Regions from separate parts of the Bacillus mexicanus genome, predicted to be linked through region 1. Evidence: predicted binding sites of a transcription regulator. Region 1 holds the regulator's gene; the other holds the start of a gene.
The links. Region 1 encodes Rex, which represses fermentation and respiration genes when NADH is low (regulators of the CRP and FNR family bind a similar motif). Its sites were predicted from a motif close to TTGTGAAATATTTCACAA; they were not measured.
Positions count from the first base shown of each region.

Region 1 (5,449 bases):
ACAGCCACAGCGTTAAATGTGCCGCGGAGTTTGTTCACAACAAGTGTTGCAAGTGCTTCACCTTCAACGTCTTCTGCGATCAGAAGCAATGGCTTGCCTTGCTGAACAACCTGCTCAAGCACAGGAAGGATTTCTTGGATGTTTGTAATTTTTTTGTCTGTGATTAGGATGTAAGGATTGTCAAGAACCGCTTCCATCTTATCAGAGTCAGTTACCATGTAAGGAGACGCATATCCGCGGTCGAATTGCATACCTTCCACAACTTCAAGCTCAGTTGTGAAGCCTTTAGACTCTTCGATTGTGATAACGCCGTCGTTTCCTACGCGCTCCATTGCTTCAGCGATAAGGCTTCCGACTTCCTCATCTGCAGCAGAGATCGCAGCAACCTGAGCGATAGATTCTTTGCCTTCGATCGGCTTAGAAATTTCTTTTAAGTTTTCGATTGCAACTGCTACAGCTTTTTCCATACCTTTACGAACGCCTACAGGATTAGCGCCTGCTGTTACGTTTTTAAGGCCTTCACGAATCATAGCTTGCGCAAGAACTGTCGCAGTTGTTGTACCGTCACCGGCAACGTCGTTTGTTTTGCTGGCTACTTCAGCAACAAGCTTAGCACCCATGTTTTCAAATGCGTCTTCAAGTTCGATTTCTTTTGCGATTGTTACACCGTCATTTGTGATTAACGGAGAACCGAATTTTTTCTCTAGAACCACGTTGCGTCCTTTTGGTCCTAAAGTTACTTTTACAGCATCAGCAAGTGCATCGACCCCGCGTAGCATTGCGCGGCGAGCTTCTTCACTAAACTTAATATCTTTTGCCATGTTTACAGTACCTCCTCGAATTTTTAAATGTTTTTTATTTAAGAATTAGCCAATAACAGCTAAAATGTCGCTTTCACGTAAGATTAAGTATTCAGTACCTTCGTATTTCACTTCAGTACCTGCGTATTTTGAGAAGATAATGCGGTCGCCCTCTTTTACTTCTAAAGCAACGCGCTCTCCGCTTTCTAACACGCGACCTGAACCAGCTGCCACGATTTTGCCTTCTTGCGGTTTTTCTTTTGCAGAATCCGGTAACACAATTCCGCTGGCAGTTTTTTCTTCAGATTCTACGAGTTCAATGACAACGCGATCACCTAATGGCTTTAACAATGTAATAACCTCCTCAATAGTATGAATATGTAATTTTAGCACTCGACACTAAAGAGTGCTAACACAATTATTATAATAAAGAATCTTACTTCCAATTTCAAGTGATAAGATAAAAAAATTTTCACGCTTACATTATTCTTTTCAGATCCCTTATCCGTTAGCTTTTTCACCCCTTATCTGATTATGTTACAATAGCTGTAGATGAACGAAACCCACTTAACAAAGGAGTACATATCATTTGCGAAAACAATATTGGTTTATTATTTTGACATATGTCATTATGCAGTTTTCTTTCATAGTCGGAATTCCCTTGTTATTTAAACTCGGCTATGCCGGAGGAAAGCCTACAAATGAAAATCTCGTGCAAGCACAAGGATTATGGTCCGTTATCAGCTTTATCGCCTGTCTCATTGTCGTTCTGCTCATCCTGAGAACTGTACCGAAAGAAACATTGCGGAACGGCCGGAAAGACTCCGTCGGACTTTCTATTCTGTGGGCGATAGCCGGTTTATTCATTGCTCTCTTCTCTCAAATGATTGCAGGCTCTATTGAATATTATGTGTTTGGTATCGGAAGAGAATCAGAAAATACACAAGCTATTCTTGATGTCATTCAGGCAGTCCCATTCATGATGGTCGTTTCTTCAATTATCGGGCCTATATTGGAAGAAATCATCTTCAGAAAAATCATTTTCGGGGCGTTGTACGAGAAAACGAATTTCTTTTTTGCAGGACTGCTCAGCTCGATTATTTTCGGAATTGTGCATGCTGATTTGAAGCACCTTCTTCTCTATACAGCAATGGGGTTTACCTTCGCTTTCTTGTATGCAAGAACAAAACGGATTTGGGTGCCGATTTTCGCCCATGTGATGATGAATACATTTGTCGTCATCACACAGCTTGAGCCTGTTCAAAAGTATCTTGAACAGCAGACCGCACAAATGCAATTGATTATTGGAGGATTATTTTTATGAGAAACCCGGTCGTTTGGGGAATGATCTATTTTGCCGTAGGGTGCATCTTTACTTATCTTGCCGCAAGCTCGCCAGGCAGCATGTGGTCATTTTACTCCATCCTTCTGATGGTATTCGCCGCTTACAACATCAGCATTTCTTTTAAGATGTTCGCTTTTTCATTTAAACTCAAAAAGAACCAGAAATAAAGAAAATCCATTTCTCACATGAGAAATGGATTTTTTATGATTGTCCAGAAGATACGTCCTGGTCGGCAGCAGTGCTTTTCTGTGCTTTTCGATAGGCGATCTTCGATATAAAAATGCTGATTTCATATAAAATCAAGAGCGGAACAGTGACCATCATATGAGACAAAAGCTCAGGAGGCGTAATCAGGGCAGCAATCACCAGCAGCGCAAAGTACGCGTACTTTCTGATTTTCGCTAAGAGCATCGGTGTCACAATGCCAAGCCTAGTCAAAAACATGAGGATAACCGGCATTTGGAACAGCAGTCCAAACGGGATCGTCAGCTGCAAAAGAAAATGAAAATATTCATTAATTCCAATCACCTGATTGACATTCAAGTCTTCAGAGATTCGCTTCATAAAATCAACAACAAAAGGAAATAAAATATAATAAGAAAAGGATAGTCCCGCTAAAAACAGCAATATAGAGATCGGAATGTAGCCGAGTGTTATTTTGCGCTCTTTCTCATAGAGGCCTGGGCTCACAAAAGCCCAAAGCTGGTAAAGAATAATCGGTGAAGTCAGGACAAACCCAATGATAAACGCGAATTGCATAAACACCACAAGCGGGTCTGTCAGATTAAACGCGTTAAGCGTAAGCTCCTTCGCTTCATCCGTTTTTTGCAGATAAACAATAATCGGCTTCGCTGCAAAAAATCCTGCGATAAAGAAAACGACAAATGCCAGCGCCACAACCAGCAGCCGTTTTCGAAGCTCAGCAATATGCTCCAGAAGCGACATTTGATTCACTTTCATACGTGTCATCCTACCTTACAGTTCTTCTTTCTTTTTTTCCTCTTCATCACTCGTTAACCCTTTCGTCGCATTTTTGAATTCACGAAGTGTGTCTCCCGCTGCTTTCCCCAATTCAGGCAGCTTTTTGGGACCGAAGATGATCAGAGCAACGATTGCGATAACAGCAAAGCTTCCAGGACCGATCGGCATATGTGGGCTCCTCCTTCCCTTTTACTAGATTTCCTCTAAAACTGAATAATGCTTCAAGAAATAAACCAGTGACTGAAGCTCTACAGCTAAATCTATATGATGAATTCGAATGTGTTCCGGCACATTCAAACGGGCCGGCGTAAAATTAAGGATGCCTTTGACTCCTAATGCGACCAATCTGTCTGTAATCGATTGAGCGGCAATGGCTGGCACTGTAAGAATGGCGACTGATTCATCTTTTACGTGTTGTTCAAGGTCATTTAGGTTAAAGACAGGCACACCGCCTACCTCACGTCCTATTTTGCTCTCATTGATATCAAAAGCCATAGAAATTTTTGTGTTATTATTTTTTGTGAAATTATAGTGAAGAAATGCCGTGCCCAGATTCCCGACACCAATCAAAATGACGTTTGTCATCTCATCCTGATCAAGTGTTTTTCGGAAAAAAGACAGCAAATAATCCACATTATATCCATATCCTTTTTTGCCAAGAGCTCCAAAATAGGAAAAATCCCTGCGAATCGTAGCAGAATCAACCTTTACGGCATCACTCAGCTCAGCGGATGATACACGCTGTTTTCCTGACGCATGCAGATTCTTTAAAAAGCGATAGTAAAGCGGCAGCCGTTTTGCCGTCGCCTGCGGAATTTTTGATTGATCCTTATTCATTTTTGGTCCCCCACATTATACTCGGATAGTTCTCTTTTAAAGTCACCGTTTTTCCCGCCAGTCTTCTCCAGCAAGAAAGTAGGACCGATGACCATGCCTTTATCAAGGGCCTTGCACATATCGTAAACAGTAAGAGCACACACCGATGCAGAAGTGAGCGCTTCCATTTCCACACCTGTACTCCCTTTTGTTTTGACTTGTGCCTTTATATGAAGTATAACTCCAGTTTCATTTATTTTCCAGTCAAATGATATATCTACTCCGCTCAGTGAAAGCGGATGGCACATCGGAATGATATTGGACGTTTGCTTTGCGGCCATTATACCTGCCACCTGTGCGACAGCCAGTACATCTCCTTTGCCGATATCGTGACTTTTTATTTTCTCGTACACTTCATTCTTCATATGTACGCTTGAAACAGCCGCCGCAGTACGGACAGTCGAAGATTTTTCGCTGATGTCCACCATCTGGGCTCTGCCCTGTTCATTAAAATGAGAAAATCCATTCATATTCAAACTCTCCTTAAAAAGATCATACACTATTTCCTTCTCTAAGCCTTTTCGTACAATGTATTGTTTGCTGACTTCTGATTCATAAGCTACACTTAACTTATTATAGCAGAGGTGAAATAATATGATGATCTTACAAGTTAATCAGCTGTCCAAATCATTTGGTGCTGATACTATTTTAAACAATATAAAGCTGGAAGTCAGAAATCGTGATCGCATCGCCATTGTAGGAAGAAATGGCGCGGGGAAATCCACCCTCCTTAAAATTATCGCAGGTCAGCTTTCATATGAAAAGGGCGAAATTATTAAACCGAAAGATATGACAATGGGATACCTTGCCCAACATACGGGCTTGGATTCTAAGCTTACCATAAAAGAAGAACTGTTGACCGTTTTTGACCACTTAAAAGCAATGGAAAAGGAAATGCGTGTTATAGAAGAAAAAATGGCAGCAGCTGCTCCAGATGAATTGGAAAGCATCATGAAAACCTATGACCGGCTTCAGCAGGAATTCAAAGATCAAGGCGGCTATCAATATGAAGCGGATGTCAGATCAGTACTGCACGGTCTCGGCTTCAGCCATTTTGACGATTCAACACAGGTGCAAAGCCTGAGCGGAGGCCAGAAAACAAGGCTTGCTCTTGGTAAACTTCTGTTAACACAGCCTGATTTGCTCATTCTTGATGAGCCGACAAACCACCTTGATATTAATACGTTAACCTGGCTTGAGCATTATTTGCAAGGCTATTCAGGCGCCATTCTCATCGTTTCGCATGACCGCTACTTTTTAGACAAAGTGGTCAACCAAGTCTACGAGGTTTCAAGAGCCGATAGTAAAAAGTATCATGGCAACTATAGCGCTTATCTCGACCAAAAAGCTGCACAATATGAGAAAGATCTTAAAGTGTATGAAAAGCAGCAGGATGAAATCGCAAAGCTTCAGGACTTCGTAGACCGAAATCTGGCGAGAGCTTCTA
Region 1 covers NZ_JBCEYV010000005.1:5,472-10,920, reverse strand. Annotated here, with positions in the region: gene groL (chaperonin GroEL) at 1-821, opposite strand, end outside; gene groES (co-chaperone GroES) at 867-1,151, opposite strand; gene AAGG74_RS21425 (CPBP family intramembrane glutamic endopeptidase) at 1,390-2,124, shown strand; gene AAGG74_RS21420 (YdiK family protein) at 2,121-2,312, shown strand; gene tatC (twin-arginine translocase subunit TatC) at 2,347-3,114, opposite strand; gene tatAY (sec-independent protein translocase protein TatAY) at 3,121-3,294, opposite strand; gene AAGG74_RS21405 (redox-sensing transcriptional repressor Rex) at 3,319-3,963, opposite strand; gene moaC (cyclic pyranopterin monophosphate synthase MoaC) at 3,960-4,472, opposite strand; gene AAGG74_RS21395 (ABC-F family ATP-binding cassette domain-containing protein) at 4,597-5,449, shown strand, end outside.

Region 2 (5,449 bases), on a different contig from region 1:
ACGACCATCTGATAGTGATCTGATTTCCAGCGATCTGCATGAATTGCTGGAATCAATCAGCACGAAAAGAAAAATGGAAAAACACACGTATTTGTTTCGGGAAGGAATGGATGCAGAAGAGCTTTACCTGATTCAATCAGGACTCATTGAGATTGGCAAGCTGACATCTGACGGAAAAGACCTGACACTTAGAATTTGCCAAAAGCATGATATCGTCGGTGAATTGACGCTTTTCACTGAAGAGCCGAGATATATGCTCAGTGCAAAAGTGCTAGAGGATGGCGAGGTGCTCGTCATTAATAAAAACAAGCTGGAAAAAGAATTAATTCAAAACGGTGCTTTGACATTTGAATTTATGAAATGGATGAGCACCCATCTTCGAAAAATCCAGTCTAAAATCAGAGACCTGCTTCTTCATGGCAAGAAGGGAGCGCTCTACTCGACCCTTATCCGCTTATCAAACAGCTACGGAGTGGAACGAAGCGACGGCATTCTGATTAACATTGTGCTGACAAATCAAGATTTGGCAAAGTTTTGCGCGGCGGCAAGGGAAAGCGTCAACCGTATGCTGGGAGATCTCCGCAAACAAGGGGTGATTTCGATAGACGAATCAGGAAAAATTATTTTGCACAAACGGGATTATTTGCGATGTGAGATTGAGTGTGAAAATTGTCCGCTGGAGATTTGCAATATTGATTAAAAAACCCAAAGGCCGCCGGCGGTCCTTGGGTTTTTTATCTTGTGGCCAACACATACATGACAGCAAAAAAGAAGCAGGCATTCACGAGTTCCCAAATGCCGATCGTTTTCACAGGCCAATCTCGTCCGTGGAAAAACCATGCACGCAAACTGCTTGGAATCAAACCGAGAAAAGCCCATCCTGCTCCGAAAAGAGCGGATAAAAAGGGGAGCAGCAGGTGATATCCCCATGACCAGTATGCAAATCTTTTGTTTTTCTTTTCTCGGATCATTGATTTCACAAAAAAGGAGCTCCCGATAAAAAATAAAGCGGATTGGAAAAAGATAAACCAAGCCGAGCCGTCAAGGATTCCCGTCCCCAGCCAACAGCTCGCAAGCCCACCCGAACAAAAAAACAAGACTCCTGCGATATCATTCACAAGCGCCCGTTCGTTTTTTCGGCGGGCAAAATACATATGGATGAGAAACAGCGGCAATAAAGAAACACCAATCCAGATGAGCGGCGGCATATGAAAGACAGAAATGATCAAAAAGAAACAGGCCGGAGCACTGTAATAACATATCCACTTTTGATAGGGGATGAGTTGTTTCTTTTTCATGGCAAGCGTAACGGGATACACGGCTAAGTACAGGAAAAGCCAGCCTAAAAAGAGCGGAATATGCCAGAAAACGGGACCGCCCTTGGCCATGCCGAGTAAAAAGGGAATCAGCAGCATTGCCCATGCGCCGTGCTGCTTTGGAATCAGCGTTTTCATCGAAATTCTCCTTTTTTATTCTATTATAAAGGCAGCCAACCTCCAGATAAGTGACATTCATCATACAGGTTGTGAAATATATCACTGCTATATAGGTTCAATATAGCTACACTAAAGCTATCCTTAGCACAGGAGGCTTTCCTATGAAACAGTGTGACTATTTATTATTTTTGAAACAACTTCCTATGTTTAATGAAGTGCCTCTATCCATTGTTGAAACCTTGCTGAAAAACGGGACGTTTATCAGCGGATCGTCCAGTCAGTCTCCATCCTTTCTTCATTCTCAATCTGTTTATATTGTATTAAAAGGCAGTGTCCGTTTTATGGACAGCAGGCTCCCAGAAGGCTCGAAAACCGTTGCGCTATGGGAAAAGGGCGATGTGTTCCCGATTGATGAAAAAGGAGAAATGTATTTATCGCCTTTTATCTCAGTCCAAGCCGCTTCAGACATTCTGATTCTCAATATCCCTTACCGTATATTTAAAAAAATGATGTCTTATAACTCGCGGCTGCAAATGAATTTTTTGGCCATGCTTCAGCAAAATGTCTTTTGCTCCTATCAATTATTTTTGCGCTATTTGCATACATCACAGGATGAAAATGCTGAGTCCGGCTCTTAAATAGAGCCGGTTTTTTGATTTTTGCTAATTGATTTAAGCGTCCTGCCTGAATACCGCTTTCATCACTTCCTGTAAAAGCTCTTCCTTCTCCCTAATGTGAATATTTTGTGAAAAAAGCGGAGTGTGTGACATAGTTCACAAGGAAATCTGCGGTCTCTGTTTATAGTGAACGTAGCATCACCTGACTCGGAAGGAGTGAACTCTCATGAAGAAAAAGAAAATGAGTCCGTTGTTTAGGAGATTGAATTATTTCTCTCCTATCGAACACCATTCAAATAAACATAGCCAAACCACCCGCGAAGATCGCGATTGGGAGAATGTATACAGAAGCAGATGGCAGTACGACAAAGTCGTTCGCTCCACCCACGGCGTCAACTGCACGGGGTCCTGCAGCTGGAACATTTATGTGAAAAACGGAATTGTCACATGGGAAGGACAAAACTTGAATTATCCATCAACAGGCCCGGATATGCCAGATTTCGAACCGAGAGGCTGTCCGCGCGGGGCCAGTTTTTCATGGTATATCTACAGCCCGCTCCGTGTGAAATATCCTTACGTGCGTAGTGTACTGATCAATTTGTGGCGCGAAGCATTGCAGGAGCATCAAAATCCGCTGGATGCATGGAAATCAATTGTTGAAAACCCTGAAAAAGCGAACTCCTATAAACAAGCAAGAGGGAAAGGCGGTTTTGTGCGCGCTGAATGGCCTGAAGTGCTGAAGCTGATTTCAGCCTCTTTGCTGTATACAGTCATGAAATACGGGCCTGACCGGAATGTCGGTTTTTCTCCGATACCGGCCATGTCCATGATCAGCCACGCCTCAGGCTCTCGGTTTATGTCATTAATCGGCGGCCCTATGCTCAGTTTTTACGATTGGTACGCGGATCTTCCGCCGGCATCTCCGCAAATATGGGGTGACCAGACGGACGTTCCGGAAAGCAGTGATTGGTACAATTCAGGCTATATCATTACATGGGGATCCAACGTGCCATTAACGAGAACGCCTGATGCGCACTTTTTGGCTGAGGCCCGCTATAAAGGCGCTAAGGTCATTTCGATCAGTCCTGATTTTGCGGAATCCTCAAAGTTTGCGGATGACTGGCTGAGTATCCGTCAAGGGACTGACGGGGCGCTTGCGATGGCAATGGGCCACGTCATTTTGCAGGAATTTTATGTGAATCAAGAGACGGAACGTTTCATTGAATACGCGAAGCAATACACGGATTTTCCATTCCTCGTTACCTTGTCAAAAGAAAATGGCGTATACGCAGCGGGCCGGTTTCTGCATGCGAATGACATCGGACGGCAGACAAAAAATGATCAGTGGAAGCCTGCGGTCTGGAATGACCAGACAGGCACATTTGCCATACCGCAAGGAACCATGGGCTCCCGCTGGGACGGACAGCAGAAGTGGAACCTGCACATGATCGATGAAGAAACCGAAGAGTCGATTGAACCCCGTCTCTCTGTGCTCGGAATAGAAGACGAAATCGGCACAGTGCGCATCCCGTATTTTTCAAATGACGGAAACAAAGTGCTTGAGCGGGATCTTCCGATTAAAAAACTGGATCTGAACGGCGAAGAGGTGTGTGTCACGACTGTGTTTGACTTGATACTGGCCAACTACGGCGTGAACCGGGACATCGGTGACCAATCACCTGTCTCTTATGATGATCCTCAGCCGTTTACACCAGGATGGCAGGAACAAATGACAGGAATCAAAAAAGAAGCTGTCATTAAGATTGCCAGAGAGTTCGCTCAAAATGCGATCGATACAGACGGCCGGTCCATGATTATCGTAGGAGCAGGGATTAACCACTGGTTCAATTCCGACACGATCTACCGGGCTGTATTAAATCTTGTATTACTAGTAGGCGCTCAAGGCGTAAACGGCGGAGGCTGGGCCCATTACGTGGGACAGGAAAAGCTTCGTCCTGCTGAAGGCTGGCAGACGATTGCAAATGCAAAGGACTGGGAGAGTGTACCTAAGCTGCAAAACGGCACCTCATTTTTCTACTTTGCGACAGACCAGTGGCGGTATGAGGACCAGCCCGTCAGTGACTTGGCTTCACCGATTGCTGGGTCATCTCGTTACAAGCATCATGCCGATTACAATGTGATGGCAGCACGCTTAGGCTGGCTGCCGTCCTACCCGACTTTCGATAAAAACGGCATTGACCTATACAAAGAAGCTGAAACAGCGGGAGCAGCCACACCAGAAGCTGTTGGTGCATATGTGGCCTCACAGCTTCAAGAGAAAAAGCTGAAATTCGCGATTGAAGATCCCGATAATGAAGCCAATTTTCCAAGAAATCTCTTCGTATGGCGGGCGAATCTGATCTCAAGCTCAGGAAAAGGACATGAATATTTTCTTAAGCATCTGCTGGGAACGACGAACGGTTTGATGAATGACGACAGCGAAAGCATCCGCCCTGAAGAGATCAAATGGCGGGAGCAGGCACCTGAAGGAAAGCTCGACTTATTAATCAATCTTGATTTTCGAATGGCTGGTACGGCATTGTATTCCGATATCGTGCTGCCGGCGGCGACATGGTATGAAAAACACGATCTCAGCAGCACAGATATGCACCCGTTCATTCATCCTTTCGCCCCGGCCATCTCGGCTCCGTGGGAATCAAAGTCGGACTGGGATATTTTCAAAGCACTGTCAAAAGCCGTTTCCGTTCTGGCAGAAGAAGTCGATATGGAGCCGGTGAAAGAAGTTGTAGCGACACCGCTTCTTCACGATACGAAGCAGGAGTTGGCTCAGCCGTTCGGTAAAATCAATGACTGGAGCAAAGGCGAATGTGAAGCTATTCCGGGAAAAACGATGCCGAACATTCAAGTCGTCGAACGGGATTACAAACACATTTATCATAAAATGACCGCGCTCGGGCCTCACACCGGTTTAAAACCGAGCGGAACAAAAGGGATGAGCTGGTCGATTGCCGAGGAATATGAATCACTCAAGAAGAGGCTGGGAGAAATCACCTCGGACAGCATTGCGAAAGGATGCCCGAATATAAGCGAAGCAAAGCAGACAGCAGAAGCGATTTTAACTCTATCGTCTACTTCGAATGGAAAAGTCGCTGTGAAGGCATGGGAATCGCTTGAAAATATCACAAATCTAGAGTTGAAAGACTTGGCGGAAGAACGGGAAGAAGAATGCTTTACGTTTGAGCAAATCACTGCCCAGCCGAAAACGGTCATCACGTCTCCGGCATTTACAGGTTCAGAAAAAGGGGGACGCAGGTACTCGCCATTTACGACGAACGTAGAAAAATTAATTCCGTGGCGAACACTGACCGGCAGACAATCTTATTATGTCGACCATGAAATGATGATGGAATTCGGTGAAACGATGGCGACATTTAA
Region 2 covers NZ_JBCEYV010000002.1:626,563-632,011, reverse strand. Annotated here, with positions in the region: gene fnr (fumarate/nitrate reduction transcriptional regulator Fnr) at 1-700, shown strand, start outside; gene AAGG74_RS12835 (YwiC-like family protein) at 735-1,454, opposite strand; gene AAGG74_RS12830 (cyclic nucleotide-binding domain-containing protein) at 1,598-2,074, shown strand; gene AAGG74_RS12825 (nitrate reductase subunit alpha) at 2,280-5,449, shown strand, end outside.
Region 2: AAGG74_RS12825 (nitrate reductase subunit alpha) is a predicted target of Rex. The motif match lies at 2,198-2,215, and genes of this name have one in related genera.